Regions from separate parts of the Basfia succiniciproducens genome, predicted to be linked through region 2. Evidence: riboswitches for the same ligand, from Rfam matches in the RefSeq annotation. Region 2 holds a riboswitch; each other region holds the start of a gene.
What was found. A riboswitch is a leader RNA that binds a small molecule or an ion and turns the genes downstream of it on or off. The one in region 2 is predicted to bind thiamine pyrophosphate.

Region 1: linked by a shared signal. The riboswitch ahead of thiD (bifunctional hydroxymethylpyrimidine kinase/phosphomethylpyrimidine kinase) and the one ahead of thiB (thiamine ABC transporter substrate binding subunit) in region 2 are both predicted to bind thiamine pyrophosphate.
Region 3: linked by a shared signal. The riboswitch ahead of A4G13_RS04465 (ABC transporter substrate-binding protein) and the one ahead of thiB (thiamine ABC transporter substrate binding subunit) in region 2 are both predicted to bind thiamine pyrophosphate.

Annotation. Positions count from the first base shown of each region.
Region 1 is NZ_CP015031.1:247,501-253,438, reverse strand. It holds gene hpt (hypoxanthine phosphoribosyltransferase) at 1-356, opposite strand, end outside; gene pmbA (metalloprotease PmbA) at 607-1,962, opposite strand; gene yjgA (ribosome biogenesis factor YjgA) at 2,101-2,637, shown strand; gene A4G13_RS01220 (ferredoxin reductase family protein) at 2,977-4,317, shown strand; gene A4G13_RS01215 (hypothetical protein) at 4,325-4,462, opposite strand; TPP riboswitch at 4,486-4,579, shown strand; gene thiD (bifunctional hydroxymethylpyrimidine kinase/phosphomethylpyrimidine kinase) at 4,719-5,528, shown strand; gene thiE (thiamine phosphate synthase) at 5,515-5,938, shown strand, end outside.
Region 2 is NZ_CP015031.1:1,143,526-1,149,463, reverse strand. It holds gene A4G13_RS05120 (sugar phosphate isomerase/epimerase family protein) at 1-289, shown strand, start outside; gene A4G13_RS05115 (Gfo/Idh/MocA family protein) at 301-1,452, shown strand; gene nagK (N-acetylglucosamine kinase) at 1,528-2,442, shown strand; TPP riboswitch at 2,681-2,774, shown strand; gene thiB (thiamine ABC transporter substrate binding subunit) at 2,834-3,835, shown strand; gene thiP (thiamine/thiamine pyrophosphate ABC transporter permease ThiP) at 3,840-5,474, shown strand; gene thiQ (thiamine ABC transporter ATP-binding protein) at 5,461-5,938, shown strand, end outside.
Region 3 is NZ_CP015031.1:1,011,447-1,017,384, reverse strand. It holds partial or broken gene A4G13_RS04480 (calcium/sodium antiporter) at 1-819, opposite strand, end outside; tRNA gene A4G13_RS04475 (tRNA-Asn) at 1,010-1,085, opposite strand; gene uvrB (excinuclease ABC subunit UvrB) at 1,535-3,571, shown strand; gene A4G13_RS04465 (ABC transporter substrate-binding protein) at 3,648-4,706, opposite strand; TPP riboswitch at 4,763-4,853, opposite strand; gene uvrD (DNA helicase II) at 4,967-5,938, shown strand, end outside.

The DNA.
Region 1 (5,938 bases), 900 kb from region 2:
AAATTTAAAATTTCCCGCACTTTTTCCAGGGTATAGCCGGTATCGATAATATCTTCCACAATTAATACGTGCTGATTTTTAATATCGCCGTCTAAATCTTTTGTAATTTTTACATCATGATTCGTCGTCATGCCGGAACCGTAACTTGCGGTAGTCATAAATTCGATTTCCACCGGCAATTTAATTTCCCGAACGAGATCAGCCATAAACATAAACGAGCCGCGCAACAAGCCGACAACAATTAATTTTTCAACCTGCTGCTGCCGGTAATAAGCGGTGATTTCAGCGCCTAACTGCTGAATTCGCGCTTTAACCTCTTGTTCCGAGATCAATATATCCACATGATGTTTTTTCATAAAATAATTTCCAATACTAAAAGGCGGATGAAGTGCAGTATCATAACATAAAAAAAGGCCGGTGTTTTACCACTCCGGCCTTTTTAGTACCCTAACGAATTTACTTTCTACTCTACCTGTTCGGAGCTATCTATGCCGACTAACTATAACCTACCAAATTATCTTTAATCGTACTCTTAACAGATGGTTTTATACTAAATGAAATGTTTATTATTGTCAATAAGAATTATTATCATTTAAGGTATAATTCTTAATTACCTGAAATTTTCATACTTTCCAATAAAATCGAACCTGTCTGAATATTAGAACGCTGTTCAATATCATCGCCGACTGCCACAATATCGCGCAACATATCTTTCAGCCGGCCTGCGATAGTAATTTCCGCCACCGGATATTGAATTTCGCCGTTTTCCACCCAAAAACCGGCGGCGCCCCGGGAATAATCACCGGTCACCATATTCACCCCCTGCCCCATCAGATCCGTCACTAACAAGCCTCTTCCCATTTGGCGCAATAAACTATCCAAACCGCCGTTTGCATTCGGGCGAACCAACCAGTTATGAATGCCGCCCGCATGACCGGTACTTTGCATACCCAATTTACGGCCGCTGTAACTCGTTAATAAATACGTGCGCAAAATACCCTGTTCAACGATTTCACGCGACTGTGTTTTCACTCCTTCGCTGTCAAAAGGGGTTGAAGCCAATCTGCCCATTAAATGAGGGCGTTCGCTGATGTGGAACCAATCGGGTAATATTTGTCGACCTAAATGATCCAATAAAAAACTGGCTTTACGATATAAGCTGCCACCGCTAATGGCGCCCGCAAGGGAACCGATTAAGCCGGTTGCTACATCGTTTAAGAAAATTACCGGCGCTTCCTGAGTCGTAATCTTACGTGGTTGCAAGCGTGCTACCGCTTTTTTAGCCACATTTTCGCCCACCCAAACCGGACTTTCCAGCGCGTTTAAATCGCGGGAAACCGTATATTCATAATCGTTTTCGAGCTCATCATCAATACCGCTCAATACCGAGCAAGAAATTGAATAACGGCTGGATAAATAACTTTGCAGCATACCGTAACTATTGCCGTATACTCTTACGCCATTATGTGAATTAAAGGAAGCGCCGTTGCTGTTTACAATCCGTTTATCATAATCCAGCGCCGCCGTTTCCGCCTGTAATGCCAATTCGATTGCCTGATCAACGTCCACTTCCGCCGGATTGTATAATGCCAAACTCGGCGCCTCAAACGCCATCAGTTCTTTATCCGCAAGCCCCGCGCATTCATCGGGAGAGGTGTATTTTGCGATAGCTAAAGCGGCTTCAACGGCGTTTTTAATCGCGTCCTTGCTTAAATCCGAAGTGGAGGCATTACCTTTTTGTTGACCTAAATAAACGGAAATACCTAATGCGCCGTCATTGTTGAATTCTACGTTTTCCACTTCTTTTAAACGGGTCAAAACCGATAATCCGTTAACTTTTGTTACCGCCACTTCTGCGGAAGCGCCTGCTTTTTGAGCGATTTCGACAGCATAGCTCACGGCATCACGCAACGCTTTTTCTTGTTGTTTTAAAAGTGCGGTCTGATTTTGCGAAATTTCCATAATTTGCCTTATAAAATGGGCAGTTCACCCAACTAATAAATACGTGTTATAAATGAGAAAATCCTCATTCTACCTTTATTTGTGGCATTTTATCTTATTTGCTACAATGTCGCAAAATATCAGTAGAAAGGGAAAAAAATGAAAAAACGCGGCAAAAAGCCTGAACTTGATTGGGAAACGGAAGAGCAAGAAGAAATTATCTGGGTAAGCAAAAGCGAGATTAAACGCGATGCGGAAGAACTCAAAAAACTCGGTGCAAAATTAGTGGATTTAACCAAAACCAACTTAGATAAAATTCCGTTAGACGGCAACTTATTAGAAGCCGTTGAATTGGCACGCCGTTCGGTAAAAGAAGCCAAACGCCGCCAGTTACAATATATCGGCAAATTATTGCGTAATACGGATGTGGAACCAATCCGGGACGCATTGGATAAAATTGAAAATAAACATAACCAACAGCAGGCAATGTTGCATAAACTGGAATTAATGCGGGACGAACTGGTTTCCAAAGGTGATGAAGGGTTGGTTGCGTTATTGATTGATTATCCGCAAATGGATCGCCGGCATTTACGTAATTTAATTCGTTCGGCTCAAAAAGAAAAAGAACAAAATAAACCGCCGAAAGCTTACCGCGAGATTTATCAATACCTCAAAGATTTTATTATTGAAGAATAATTTCTCTCAAGGCGCTTATATGCGCCTTTTATTTTACCAAACCTTAATATTCCCTTAATAAAAAGATTGTTTAATCTAGAGGCTGTTTATCTTTTAAGTATAAATTTTAATTTTGAAACCCTAGCACGGCAAAGCCGTACTAGGGTACGCATAGTTCCGCCCCTTTGGGGCTGTGAAATTAGGAGCAGCAAAGCTGCTCAACTATGCATAACCCAGTACGCTTGCGTGCTGGGTATAATAAATCGTTTAATTTTGTTTATTTTATATACTTAAAACATCAACAAGCCCTATTCAAAAGAACATTTTTGCTGTTTAAATCCTTATTCTAAGGAGGATACAATGAAAAACATAAAATTCTTATTGTGGGGAGTTTTAATCGGAATCAGCGCATTGTGGTTTCTTGCTGATGATTTAATTCCCGAGCCTTTCACCTATTTTTCTTTCCGTTTTGTAGTCAATCAATACACGGGAATTTTATCTATAAGCTTAATGAGTATAGCAATGTTGCTGGCGACGCGCCCAAGATGGCTGGAGAATTATCTGAACGGTTTGGACAAAGGTTATCGGCTGCATAAATGGTTGGGAATCAGCGCATTAATCACCGCCCTTACCCACTTTTGGTTCACTCACGGAACCAAATGGATGGTTGGTTGGGGCTGGTTGGAAAGACCTTTGCGACAAAGACAGCGCTTAGGGCAAAATGCCGGCGCCGGGCTTGAACAATGGCTGGGCGGTATGCGCGGAATTGCCGAAAGTATCGGTGAATGGGCGTTTTATCTTGCATTGATATTGATGATCGTTTCTTTAGTTAAAAAGATCCCTTACCGCTGGTTCGTAAAATTTCATAAATGGCTGGCGGCTGCCTATCTTGCACTGGTGTTCCACTCCGTAGTTTTAATAAAATTCGAATATTGGCATCAACCTATCGGTTGGGTAACGGCGGTTTTACTTGCAGTCGGAGCAGTTTCCGCTCTGCTGATTCTGTTTAACCTGGCGGGTAAAAAAATACGTTATCAGGGAACTATTCGTTCCGCACGTCCGTTGCAGAAAATCGACGGGCTGGACTTAACAGTCAATGTGCCGACATGGCAAGGGCATAAAGCCGGGCAGTTTGCCTTCGTTCGCGCGTTAAATGATACGGAAAAACCGCATCCTTTTAGCTTTGCGTCCGCTTGGGATCCCGCCAGCCGGGATATCCGTTTCTGTATCAAGGCGCTGGGCGATTACACAGATACCTTGGCACAACGTTGGAAAGCAAATGACAAGCTGTTAATTGAAGGGCCTTACGGGCGTTTTACCTTCGCCGATGATGCCCAACAACAAATCTGGATTGCCACGGGAATCGGCATTACGCCGTTTATGGCTCGCTTGGAAGAACTGGCGCAATCAACACATAAGCAAACCGTGGATTTGTTTTATAGCTATCGTGAAAGCGATCCCGTTTTAATAGCGGAATTACAACAAAAATCGGCTGAAGCCGGTATCAATCTGCATTTACGTTGCTCCGCCGAACAAAGTCGCCTGACTTCAGCTGATATTATCAATACGGTGAAGGACCTGACCAAAACAAGCTTTTGGTATTGCGGTATCTCAGCATTCGGCGATACCTTACGCAAAGATTTATGCCGACAAGGATTGCCGGCGAGTCGTTTTCATCAAGAACTTTTCGAAATGCGATAGGGAAAGTTTAATCGTCGGATAAAAGTGTGGTCGTTTTTTTGCGATTTTTGAAAAATGCCGAAAAATGACCGCACTTTAATACCGACGGACGAATATCATTTTTAGTGACCAGGCTCACAATTCGAATAAAAAGTTTTGTTTTCATTGTTAAATCATTCTAAACTTAATCCTCATTAGTCGGGGTGCTGCATTTTGCGGCTGAGATAATACCCGTGAACCTGAAACAGCTAATACTGGCGTAGGGAACTAACCGCAAGCCTTTTCGGTTTTCAATAACTCATTGTCACACCGCTATTTTGCCATTCTCCCGATATCCGTTTTACGCCTTTGCTATTCAATAACATTGTTTTTTGAATATCCATCAGCACTAAATTATTCTTTAAACGATAAAGGAGAAAATAATGGTTATCCCTCAAGTGCTTACTATTGCAGGCTCTGACAGTGGCGGCGGCGCCGGTATTCAGGCGGATCTAAAAACTTTTCAAATGCGCGGTGTGTTCGGCACTTCGGTAATTACCGCGGTAACCGCACAAAATACGCTGGGTGTTTTCGATATTCACCCGATTCCCCTCGCCAGCATTCAGGCGCAATTGAGAGCGGTTGCGAAGGATTTTAGTATTTCCGCCGTGAAAATCGGCATGTTGGGCAATACGGAAATTATTCAATGTGTGGCGGACTGTCTGGAACAATATCAATTTTCTCATATTGTGCTAGATCCGGTGATGATCGCCAAAGGCGGCGCAACACTTTTAGAACAAAGTGCGGTTGCCGCATTAAAAAATTTGATACTGCCTAAAGCCTGCCTCATTACGCCGAATATTCCCGAGGCGGAACGTATTACCGGCACTCAAATTAAAAACGAAGCGGATATTTTCAACGCGGCACAAATTTTTCATGAACTAGGCACAAATACGGTGGTGATCAAAGGCGGACATCATAATAATTCGCAAAGTAAGCTCTGCAAAGACTGGGTTTTTACTCAAAAAGGCTATTTCACCTTGGAAGCTCCTCGCTTCGCTACACCGCACACCCATGGTACCGGTTGCACCTTTTCAGCCTGCCTTACCGCCGAACTTGCTAAAGGTAAGCCTGTTGAACAAGCGGTTCGCACGGCAAAAAGCTACATTACGGCGGCAATCGGTCATCCGTTAAATATCGGCCACGGGCACGGACCGACAAATCATTGGGCATATCAAAATGAACAAGATTAAATCCATGCTTTCCGTTTATTTTATTGCGGGTTCGCAAGATTGCCGCCATTTACCCGGGGAGCCGACTGAAAATCTGCTGACGATTTTGCAACGGGCATTGGAAGCGGGCATTACCTGCTTTCAGTTTCGGGAAAAGGGCGAGCAATCTCTGGCTTGCGATCCCCAATTAAAACGACGATTAGCTCTTAAATGCCTGCAATTATGCCGGCAATTTCAGGTTCCTTTTATTGTTAATGACGATGTTGAGCTTGCCTTATCCATTCAAGCCGACGGCATTCATGTGGGGCAAAAAGACACAGCGGTGGAAACCATTTTGCGCAATGCCCGCAATAAACCCATTATTGGATTATCAATTAATACATTAGCACAAGCATTAGCAAATAAAGATCGGCAGGATATTGATTATTTCG
Region 2 (5,938 bases):
CTGTTACGGCGGTTATCAGAACTGGTTGGAACGGGCGGGACATTTCCGTTCCCTCGGCGACGGACAAATTGATTTTAAAGCTATTTTCTCGAAACTGACACAGTACGACTATGCGGGCTGGGCGGTTTTGGAATGGGAATGTTGTATGAAAGATTCCGCCGTAGGTGCCAAAGAAGGCGCGGAATTTATTCAAAAACATATTATTCCCGTTGCGGAAAAGAGTTTCGATAATTTCGCCGATACGGGCGACGATGGCGAACAGGCAAAAATTATGTTGGGATTAAAATAAGGGAGCGATGAATGAAAAAAATTAACGTAGGTATCATCGGAACCGGATTTATCGGTGCGGCTCATATTGAGGCCATTCGCCGTCTCGGTTTTGTGGATGTGATTGCGCTGGCGGAAAACAATCAGCAATTGGCAGAACAAAAAGCCAAAGAACTGAATATCCCGTTGGCTTATGACAGCGTGGATAAATTATTGGCAAATCCGGATATTCAGGTCGTGCACAACTGTACGCCGAATCATCTTCATTTTGCGATTAACAAAAAAGTCATCCTGGCGGGCAAACACGTTTTTTCGGAAAAACCTCTTTGTTTGACTTCACAGGAAGCGGATGAATTGACATCATTAGCAGAACAACAAGGCGTAACCACAGCAGTGGGATTTGTTTACCGGAATTTTGCCATGGTACAGCAAGCGGCTGATATGGTTCGTGATCAACAAATCGGGCGAGTATTTGCCGTTAACGGGCATTATTTACAAGATTGGATGTTACTTGAAACCGATTACAACTGGCGGGTGGATCCGAAAGTCGGCGGTAAATCCCGTACGGTGGCGGATATCGGTTCTCATTGGTGCGATACGGTACAATTTGTCACCGGCAAAAAAATCAAAGAAGTTTTTGCCGATATGAGTATCGTTTATCCAACCCGTAAGGCCAGCAAGCAAGTAGAAAGTTTTGTTACGGTAAATGCTGATTCGTCATACGAATTAAAACCGGTGGAAACGGAAGATTACGCTTCCGTTTTAGTGCGATTCGAAGACGGTTCAAAAGGGTCGTTTACGGTTTCTCAGGTCAGTGCGGGACATAAAAACGATTTGACTTTTGATATAAGCGGTAGTGAAAAATCATTGCATTGGGAACAGGAAACCCCGCAATATCTGAAAATCGGTTACCGTCAACAGGCAAACCAAATTTTATGTGACGATCCAAGTCTGGTTAATCCGGCGGTACGGGCTTATAACCATTTTCCCGGCGGACATATCGAAGGTTGGCCTGATGCTTTTAAAAACATGATGCTGGCATTTTATGCATTCATTGCTGAAGGTAAAGATCCGCAGCAGGATACGGCAAAATTTGCGATGTTTAAAGACGGCGCCCAAATTGTACATATTGTGGATGCAATTATTGAAAGTGCACAACAAGGAAAATGGATTTCTGTTAAATAGAAGAATATACTATTACGGATTATCTCGTGAAAAACGGGATAACTTGGAAAAATAGTCTATTTTTTGAGGATGATTATGCTATACGGATTTGATATTGGCGGTACTAAAATTGAGCTTGCCGTATTTAATGATAAGCTTGAAAGACAATATACCGAACGGGTTGAAACACCGAAAGACAGCTATGAACAGTGGCTGGATGTCATTGTAAATTTGGTTGAAAAAGCCGACCAAAAATTTGCTTGTAAAGGTTCCGTCGGATTAGGTTTGCCGGGGTTCGTTAATCATGAAACCGGTATTGCGGAAATTACCAATATTCGTGTAGCGGATAATAAACCTATTATTAAGGATTTATCCGAACGTTTAGGGCGCGAGGTTCGCGCCGAAAATGATGCCAACTGTTTTGCGCTTTCCGAAGCCTGGGATGAAGAAAACCAACAATATCCGTTTGTCTTAGGTTTAATTCTCGGTACAGGCTTCGGCGGTGGGCTTATTTTTAACGGCAAAGTTCATTCCGGTCAAATCGGAATGGCGGGGGAGTTAGGCCATTTGCAGTTAAACTACCACGCCTTGAAATTGCTGGGTTGGGATAAAGCGCCGATTTATGATTGCGGTTGCGGTAATCGCGCCTGTTTGGATACTTATTTATCGGGTCGCGGATTCGAAATGTTATACCGTGATTTAAAAGGTGAAGCGCTTTCTGCCAAAGAAATTATTGAGCGGTTCTATGCTGCGGATAAAACTGCGGTAGATTTTGTCGGACTTTTTATTGAGCTTTGTGCGATTTCTTTAGGTAATATTATTACGGCGCTGGATCCGCATGTAATAGTACTCGGTGGCGGATTATCCAATTTTGATTATCTCTATGAAGCCTTGCCGAAGGCGTTACCAAAACATCTTATGCGCAGTGCGAAAGTGCCGGTAATTAAAAAAGCCAAATACGGCGATTCCGGCGGTGTGCGTGGTGCAGCCGCTTTATTCCTTACCAAATAATTAAACAAGCCCGTAAATACGGGCTTTATTATTATAATTCCTGATAAATCATTATTATATTTAATGATTAGAACTGCGGTCGGTTTTGTTCTAAAATTCTCGCGAATTTTAAATTTGAGTATGCCGCTATTAATTCCCGTTTTTTCAAGGGCGTTTTTTGTGTTTAACAGCGTTTGCATCGGGCGATAAATCCGCTAATTTCGGCTTGCTTATTTTGTGTAAAAGATTAAACTAAATTCTGTTCTCAACGGGGTGCTTCTTCGGAGGCTGAGAGAAACTCGTAGAACCTGATCTGATTAATTACAGCGTAGGGATTTGAGAAAGGTTAAATAAAAATTCGGCAGAATTTGACCGCACTTAAATTCCTTTAATTTTGATTAAAGGATTTTTTATGTCTAAATTGAAAACTTTTCTTTTTTTGACCGCACTTTTTATATCCGATTACGGATTAAGTGCTGTTCAACCTCTTCATATTTATGCGGAAGAATATTTTGCCGCGGATTGGGGGCCGGCGCCCGAAGTGAAAGCGCAGTTTGAACGGGCTTATCCTCAATGCCAAGTGACAATTCAATCTTTTGACAGCCGTACCACAATGTTAAACCGTTTGCGTTTAGAAGGGAAAAACACAAAAGCCGATATCGTGCTGGGAATGGATAATCATCAGCTTGAAGCCGCTGAAAAAACAGGCTTATTCGCACCGGCAAAGGTGGATTTTAGTCGATTGTCTTTGCCTGTTGAATGGAAAAACACTACATTCGTACCTTACGAATTTTCTAAATATGCTTTTATTTATGATAAAAGCAAATTAACAAATCCGCCCGAAAGTTTGAAAGAATTGGTAGAACGTGAAGATTTAAAGGTGATATATCAGGATCCAAGAACCAGCAGTATCGGGCGCGGGTTACTGGTTTGGATGAATAAGATTTATCCTCCGGAGCAAGTGGAAAAAGCCTGGCAACAATTACAAAAGCATACTTTAACCGTCGGTAAGGGCTGGTCCGAAACTTACGGTACCTTTTTGAAAGGGGAAGGTGATTTGGTTTTAAGTAATAATACCTCGCCAATCTATCATTTATTAACCGATCAAAAAGAGAATTATGCGGCGACGGAATTCAGTGAAGGTGAGACCTTACAAATTGATTTTGCAGGCAAAATTGCCGGCAAACATAATATATGTGCCGATGAATTTTTAGCCTTTTTGCTCAAGCCCGAAATTCAAAATATCATTATTATCAAAGGTGTTATGCTACCGGTAGTAGAGGGTGATCTTGAACCGCATTATGCCGCTTTAAAAAATGCGGTAATGCAGGGTAAGACTATTGATACTTTATCGGTTAGCGCAGAGCAAATAAAACACTGGATTGAAGTCTGGCAGCGGGCGTTAAGTAAATAATTTTATGAATAAATGGTTCCCTCGCCGGCATATTATGCGCCCAAGCCAATATGCCGCAGGATTGTCGGTTCTATTGTTACTGGTTTGTGTGTACGGCGGCGCTTTGCAAGCGGTGTTCAATACGGGAGAGCCTTACCCTTGGCGGCATTTATGGCAAGACGATTATTTACATCGGGTTTTGCTATTCAGCTTCGGGCAGGCGAGCCTTTCGGCGTTTTTATCGGTTTTTATCGGCGGTATTTTTGCCCGGGCTTTTTTTTATCAGTCCTTTAAAGGCAAGGATTTTCTCTTAAAGATTTTTTCTCTCACCTTTGTATTGCCTTCTTTGGTAGCGATTTTCGGATTGCTCGGCATTTACGGTTCTTCAGGTTGGGCGGTTAAACTTCTGCAAGCCGTCCATATTCAGTGGCGGCCTGATATTTACGGTTTATCGGGCATTTTAATCGCCCATTTATTTTTCAATATTCCGTTGGCGGTCAGAATGTTTCTGCAAGGGTTGCACAATATTCCCAATCAGCAGCGCCAGCTTGCCGCACAATTGAATTTGCGGGGATGGCAGTTTATTCGTTTAATTGAACTGCCTTATCTGCGACAACAGTTACTCCCTGTTTTTATGCTGATTTTTACCCTTTGCTTTACGAGCTTTGCAATTGTGTTAACTCTGGGCGGCGGTCCTAAATACACAACCCTTGAAGTAGCGATTTATCAGGCGATCATTTTTGATTTTGATTTAGCTAAGGCGGCGCTTTTCGCCTTATTGCAATTTGTTTTTTGTTTTGCTTTATTTGGGCTGAGTGCGTTATTCAGCGCCGCGCCCGAAACAAATTTAAGTTACAAAGAGTTATGGATTGCAAAACAATCAAGTGCGGTCAAAATTTGGCAAATTTTGGTGTTGATTCTTGTCGGTTTGTTTATTTTATTACCGTTGGTTAATATTGTTGCTGCCGCATTTAGCGCTGAAGAGTTTATTTCCGCCTGGCAAGATCCACAGCTTTGGCGGGCAATGGGCTTTTCTTTCACCATCGCGCCGCTTTCCGCCTGTTTATCGCTGTTAATGTCAATGGGATTGTTGTTGCTATCACGTCGCCTGGTATGGCTGCATTTAACGAAAATCGCCAATGTTATTATGAACTTAGGTATGTTGATATTAGCCGTGCCCGGTTTAATTTTAGCTGTCGGGTTATTTTTACTGTTGCAAAAAATGGAATTTGGTACCGCGCATTTATTTGCCGTCATGGTGATGTGTAACGCTTTTTCGGCAATGCCGTTTGTGATCAGAATTCTTGCACCCGCCATGAATAACAATATGCAGTATTACGAAAAATTATGTCAATCGCTGGGTATTCGGGGCTGGCAACGTTTTCGCCTGATCGAGCAACACAAACTCGTCCAGCCGATAAAATACGCTTTTGCCTTAGCCTGTACCTTATCTTTGGGTGATTTTACGGCGATTGCGCTATTCGGCAGCCAGCAATTTTCTTCTTTGCCTTATTTGCTCTATCAACAGTTGGGCAGTTATCGAGGAGATCAAGCCGCCGTTACGGCATTGGTTTTACTTTTAATGTGCCTGCTTATCTTTATACTGGTCGAAGGCGCTAAAAATTCAGATAAAAACGAGAACGCGAATGATAAAACTTGAACGGGTATATTTTAATTATAAAACTATGCCGATGAATTTTAATATTCATATTAAACCGCAGGAGCGGGTAGCGATTATCGGTGCCAGCGGAGCGGGGAAAAGCACATTATTAAATCTTATCGCCGGTTTTGAACGGGCGGATGACGGCGAAATTTGGTTGAACGGCGTAAACCATACTTATACGGAACCTTATGAACGCCCCGTATCCATGTTGTTTCAGGAAAATAACTTGTTTACCCATTTAACCGTTGAACAAAATATCGCTTTAGGGCTAAAGCCCGATTTAAAACTTAACGCCGCCGAACAATCACTGGTTCGACAAACCGCAAGTGCGGTCGGTTTAAGCCGATTTTTAGATAGAAAACCCACCGCGCTTTCTGGCGGGCAGAAGCAGCGGGTGGCATTAGCGCGTTGTTTGTTACGCGATAAGCCGATTTTATTGCTGGACGAACCTTTTTCCGCAT
Region 3 (5,938 bases), 130 kb from region 2:
TCGGTTAAAGACTTCAGGCCCTATTTGCATCGGCGAAATCACACCGGCAATTCCTACAACCGCAAGTGTGTTAAATAAATTAGAACCGATGATATTGCCGACGGCTAAATCTACCTGATCCTTTTTTGCCGCTGCTAAGGAGGAGGCGAGCTCCGGCAATGATGTGCCGACCGCGACAATAGTTAAACCGATAACTAAGTCGCTGACACCGAAATAATGGGCGAATTCAACGGCTCCCCAAACTAATAACTGAGAACTGGTCATTAATAATACCAGACCTACGAGTAACCACATAAGCGCCTGTTTTAAGCTCATCTCTTCCTGTTCGGCCAATTCTTCCGTAATTTCTCGAGCCAGACTGTCATTTTTGTTTTTTAACCCGTTTATGATCGACCAACTCATATAAATAAAGAAAATAAATAATAAAACAAAGGCATCTAATCGGGAAACTTCGTTATCATAGATTAACAGGGCGGAAATTGCGGTAATGAAAATAAGCATTGGCAATTCCTGTTTTAACGCTTGTGAATTTACCGCTAAAGGTGAAATGAGGGCGGTTAACCCCAGAATTAACGCAATATTGGTAATATTTGAGCCGTAAGCATTTCCCAGCGCAATGCCCGGATTGCCGTTTAATGCGGAAAGCGCGGAGACAATCATTTCCGGCGCGGAAGTACCAAAACCGATAATAACGATACCGATTAAAAGTTGAGGCATACCGAAAGCGCGCGCCGTGGCGGTGGCTCCGTCAACAAAACGATCCGCCGACCAGATTAACAGAATTAAACCGCCGATAATGGCAAGAGAAGGAAGATACATAAGAGATCCTAAATCAATAAAACGAACGGGAATTATATATAGAATGATAAAAATTGAATAGGGTTGCGAAGAAATAAAAGCGGGACGTTAGAAAAACAAAAGCCCGCAAAAAGGGCGGGCAAAAAAATCTTTTGGCTGATACACTACACTTTTATAAAAGGAGACAAATAAAAGTAACCAAAAGAGAATTTGGCTCCTCCTGCTGGACTTGAACCAGCGACATACGGATTAACAGTCCGCCGTTCTACCGACTGAACTAAGGAGGAATTATTCTGTAACATTAAGGTCTGTTTATAAAAGATGGACAAACCTTGGGGTATCGAATTAAGTAGGTGGCGAATAATAAAGGGAAGTCCGCTTATTGTCAACTGTCAATTAGAAAAATTTTTAAAATTTCCGGCGAAAATTTTCTATCCACAAAATCTGTGGATAACTCTGTGAGTTATTCTTTAAGAAGTTGGCTAAACCCTGATGAAAACAGGGGTTTTACTATTTTAACAATAAATTGGTTGTAAAATATCATTTTCTTATTTATCAATAAGTTATGAAAATTCCACAAATTTTTTTAAAAAATTTTTCATTTTTGTGAAGCTTTCTTATTGACAAATGTAAGTCTGTGTAAAACTTACATTTTTACTCCCTGAATTTGTGATGAATTTATGTTAAACTAAGCCCGTCATTACGGTTCTTAATTCTTTAACTCGGCAGATTATTTATGTCACATAAAATCAATTCGAAACCCTTTATTCTGCATTCCGAATTTAAACCTTCGGGCGATCAGCCTCAAGCTATAGAAATATTGGCGGAAAATTTAAATGACGGGCTTGCTCATCAAACCCTGCTCGGTGTGACCGGTTCGGGAAAAACCTTTACCATCGCCAATGTGATCGCAAAGCTTAACCGCCCGGCGATGTTACTTGCTCCGAATAAAACTTTGGCAGCTCAGCTTTATGCGGAGATGAAAGCTTTCTTTCCGGAAAATGCCGTGGAATATTTTGTTTCTTATTATGATTATTACCAGCCTGAGGCTTATGTGCCGAGTAGCGATACATTTATCGAAAAAGACGCTTCCATTAATGATCAAATCGAACAAATGCGCCTGTCCGCTACAAAATCATTCCTTGAACGCCGTGACACTATTGTTGTGGCTTCCGTTTCCGCTATTTATGGTTTAGGTGATCCGGATTCCTATTTAAAAATGATGCTGCATTTGCAAACGGGGGCGATTATCGATCAGCGTCAAATTTTAGCCCGTTTAGCCGAATTGCAATATACCCGCAACGATCAGGCTTTTCAGCGCGGTACTTTTCGGGTGCGAGGTGAAATTATTGATATTTTCCCGGCCGAATCCGATGAGCGGGCGGTACGAATCGAATTATTCGACGATGAAATTGAGCGCTTAAGCTTATTTGACCCGTTAACCGGTACCGGTTTTGGTACAGTGCCGAGATTTACCGTTTACCCGAAAACTCATTATGTAACGCCGAGAGAACAAATTTTAGATGCCATTGAAAAAATCAAATCGGAGCTAGCGGATCGCCGGGAATATTTCATTAAAGAAAACAAATTATTGGAAGAACAGCGAATTACCCAGCGTACTCAGTTTGATATAGAAATGATGAACGAATTGGGTTATTGCTCCGGGATCGAAAATTATTCCCGCTACCTATCCGGTCGGAATGAGGGGGAGCCACCGCCTACCTTATTTGATTATATGCCTTCCGATGCTTTGCTGGTTATTGATGAGTCTCATGTCACGGTGCCGCAAATCGGCGGTATGTACCGCGGTGACCGTTCGCGTAAAGAAACGCTGGTAGAATACGGCTTTCGTCTGCCTTCCGCATTGGATAACCGACCGCTGCGTTTTGAAGAATTCGAACGTTTGGCGCCGCAGACTATTTATGTTTCGGCAACGCCCGGACCTTACGAATTGGAAAAATCAGGTACGGAAATTATCGACCAGGTGGTACGCCCGACGGGCTTGCTTGATCCGGAAATTGAAATCCGTCCGGTTTCTATTCAGGTAGACGATTTGCTGTCCGAAGCCCGTCAGCGTGCGGATCGCAATGAGCGAGTACTGGTAACTACATTGACTAAGCGCATGGCGGAGGACCTTACCGATTATTTGGATGAACACGGCATAAGAGTGCGTTATTTGCATTCCGATATCGACACCGTGGAACGGGTGGAAATTATCCGCGATTTACGTTTAGGCGAATTTGACGTGTTGGTAGGAATCAACTTATTAAGGGAAGGACTGGATATTCCGGAAGTGTCGCTGGTTGCCATTCTTGACGCGGATAAAGAAGGTTTCTTGCGTTCCGAACGTTCGTTAATTCAAACTATCGGTCGGGCGGCGCGTAATTTAAAGGGCAAAGCCATTCTTTATGCGGATCGTATTACCAATTCCATGGAAAAGGCAATCACCGAAACTAACCGCCGTCGTGAAAAGCAAATGAAATATAATGAGGAACACGGCATTACGCCGCAAGGATTAAATAAAAAAGTGGGCGAGTTATTGGATATAGGTCAGGGTGGTTCGAATAAATCAAGAAACAAACAGCGTAGCCAAAAAGCGGCCGAGCCTGCGACAACTTATGCAATACCGATGACTGCGAAAGAATATCAGCAACAAATTAAGAAACTTGAACAGCAAATGTATAAATTTGCGCAGGATTTGGAATTTGAAAAAGCGGCCGCAATTCGTGACCAATTGCATAAATTAAGGGAACAATTTGTCGAAAACGGTTAAAAAGTGCGGTTAAAATTTCCGGATTTTTGTATAAAAAGCAAACGGCATTCGATGATTTTGAATGCCGTTTTTTTGTTTATTGCGGCTGGTTACTTAAAATGCCGTTCACCCAGCGTTCAATCAGTAGTTTGCTTTGTTCGTTGGAACCGAAACGGATAAAGTCAATATCAATGATCTTAGGATTAGCCGGCACATGCATGCCCGGATAATATTGCGCATGAATATTTGCCGGCAGTTGATAGGAATCCGCTTCGCGCCAATGCACTTCCTGCGCTTCCGGCGTTAATGCCCAATCGGTGAATAATTTGGCGTTATCTAAATTGCGGGCGCCTTTAATAATGCTGGTTGCCCCTAAAGTATAAGCGGTTCCTTCGCAAGGATAAACGCCTTCAACCGGAGCGCCTTTTTCTTTTTCCCGAACGTAAGTGTGGAAAAAACTGATGTCCACGGCGACTTCGCCGCTTGCCAGATTGCTGGTCGCCAGCCCGCTTTTAGTATATTGCGCAATGTTTTTATTTAATTTGGCTAAGAAATCAAAGGCTTTTTCTTCCCCCCAAAGGGAAACCAAGGCAATTAAGAAAGAATAACCGGTACCGGATACACGGGGATCTGCATATTGAATTTGGTTCTTGAAGCGGGGATCGAGCAAATCGGCAAAACATTTGGGCGGCTCGATATTGAGCGAGGCTAATTTCTTACTGTTTATGCCCATACTGAGTTCCATTAGATAAATAACGGAAGTGTATTCGCCACGTTTTTCAGTGAGATCTTTAAATATCGGCAAAATATCTTTTTGGTTAGGCGAACGGTATTTTTCCAGCAAACCTAAATCCGCCGCCTGCAAATGCGGTTCGAGGGTTCCGCCATACCAAATGTCTCCTTGCGGATTATCTTTTTCCGTTTTAATTTTGCCTAATACCGTACCTGTACTGTTACGTACAAACTGGGTTTTCACATTATATTTTTTTGAAAAAGCTTGCGCGACTTTTTCGCAGGTCGTGTTTTGTACGCTGCAATAAATATTGAGTTTGCCTTCAGCCTGTGCGCCGGAGGGAAGAAATAAGGATAATCCGCATAAAAGTGCGGTCGATTTTATCAAAGTTTTGAGAGGATGTGATGATAGTAAAGTTGTCATTGATCTGCTCCTTGACTAGTGAAAACAAAACAACCAACACTTAAACGAAAGAGTTCTCAATAGATTGATTAGTTTCCTACGCCAGTGTTAACTGTATCAGGTTCACGGGTATTTTCTCAGCTAATTTAAGCACCCCGACTAACGGCGATAACTATAAAAGGTTTCCTTTTATTTGTAAATGAGGTCGGAGGATTGCATTGACAAATGCCATACAGACAATATAATCCCCTGTAAAAATAAACAGATAAAACGGTAAATTGATGGATATTTCAGAATTACTCGACGGATTAAACGATAAACAACGTGAAGCTGTAGCGGCGCCGCTTGGAAATTATCTTGTGTTGGCCGGTGCCGGCAGCGGTAAAACCAGAGTGCTAACGCACCGAATCGCTTGGTTAATTGCCGTTGAAGGAATTTCTGAAGGCAGTATCATGGCAGTAACCTTTACCAATAAAGCGGCGGCGGAAATGCGCCAGCGTATTGAATCCACCCTTTCACAACATTCTTCCCGCCGTTTGTTCGGTATGTGGGTGGGCACTTTTCACAGTATTGCCCACCGATTATTGCGTGCTCATTATCTGGATGCGAATTTACCGCAGGATTTCCAAATTCTGGACAGCGAAGATCAGCTACGTTTACTGAAACGCCTGCTTAAACTACATAATTACGATGAAAAAATGTTTCCCGCAAAACAGGCTTGTTGGTATATCAATAATAAAAAAGATGACGGATTACGCCCTCACCAAATTGATGATAATAACGATAAACAAGAGCGTGAATGGATTAATATTTATCGCATTTATCAGGATACCTGCGATCGAGCCGGATTAGTGGATTTTGCGGAAATTCTATTGCGTGCCTACGAATTATTCCTCAAAAAACCGGTAATTCTGCAGCGTTATCGGCAACGTTTCCAGCAAATTTTAGTGGACGAATTTCAGGATACCAACAAAATTCAATATGCCTGGATTCGATTGCTGGCGGGCGAGACCGGCAATGTTATGATTGTGGGTGATGACGATCAATCCATTTATGGTTGGCGCGGTGCGCAAGTTGAAAATATTCAGCGTTTTTTAGATGATTTCCATAAAGCGAAAACCATTCGTTTAGAACAAAATTATCGTTCTACGGGCAATATTCTGCAATCGGCAAACCAGCTTATTTCCAATAACAGTAACCGTTTGGGAAAAGATCTTTGGACCGAGGGCGACAAAGGCGAACCCGTCGGTATT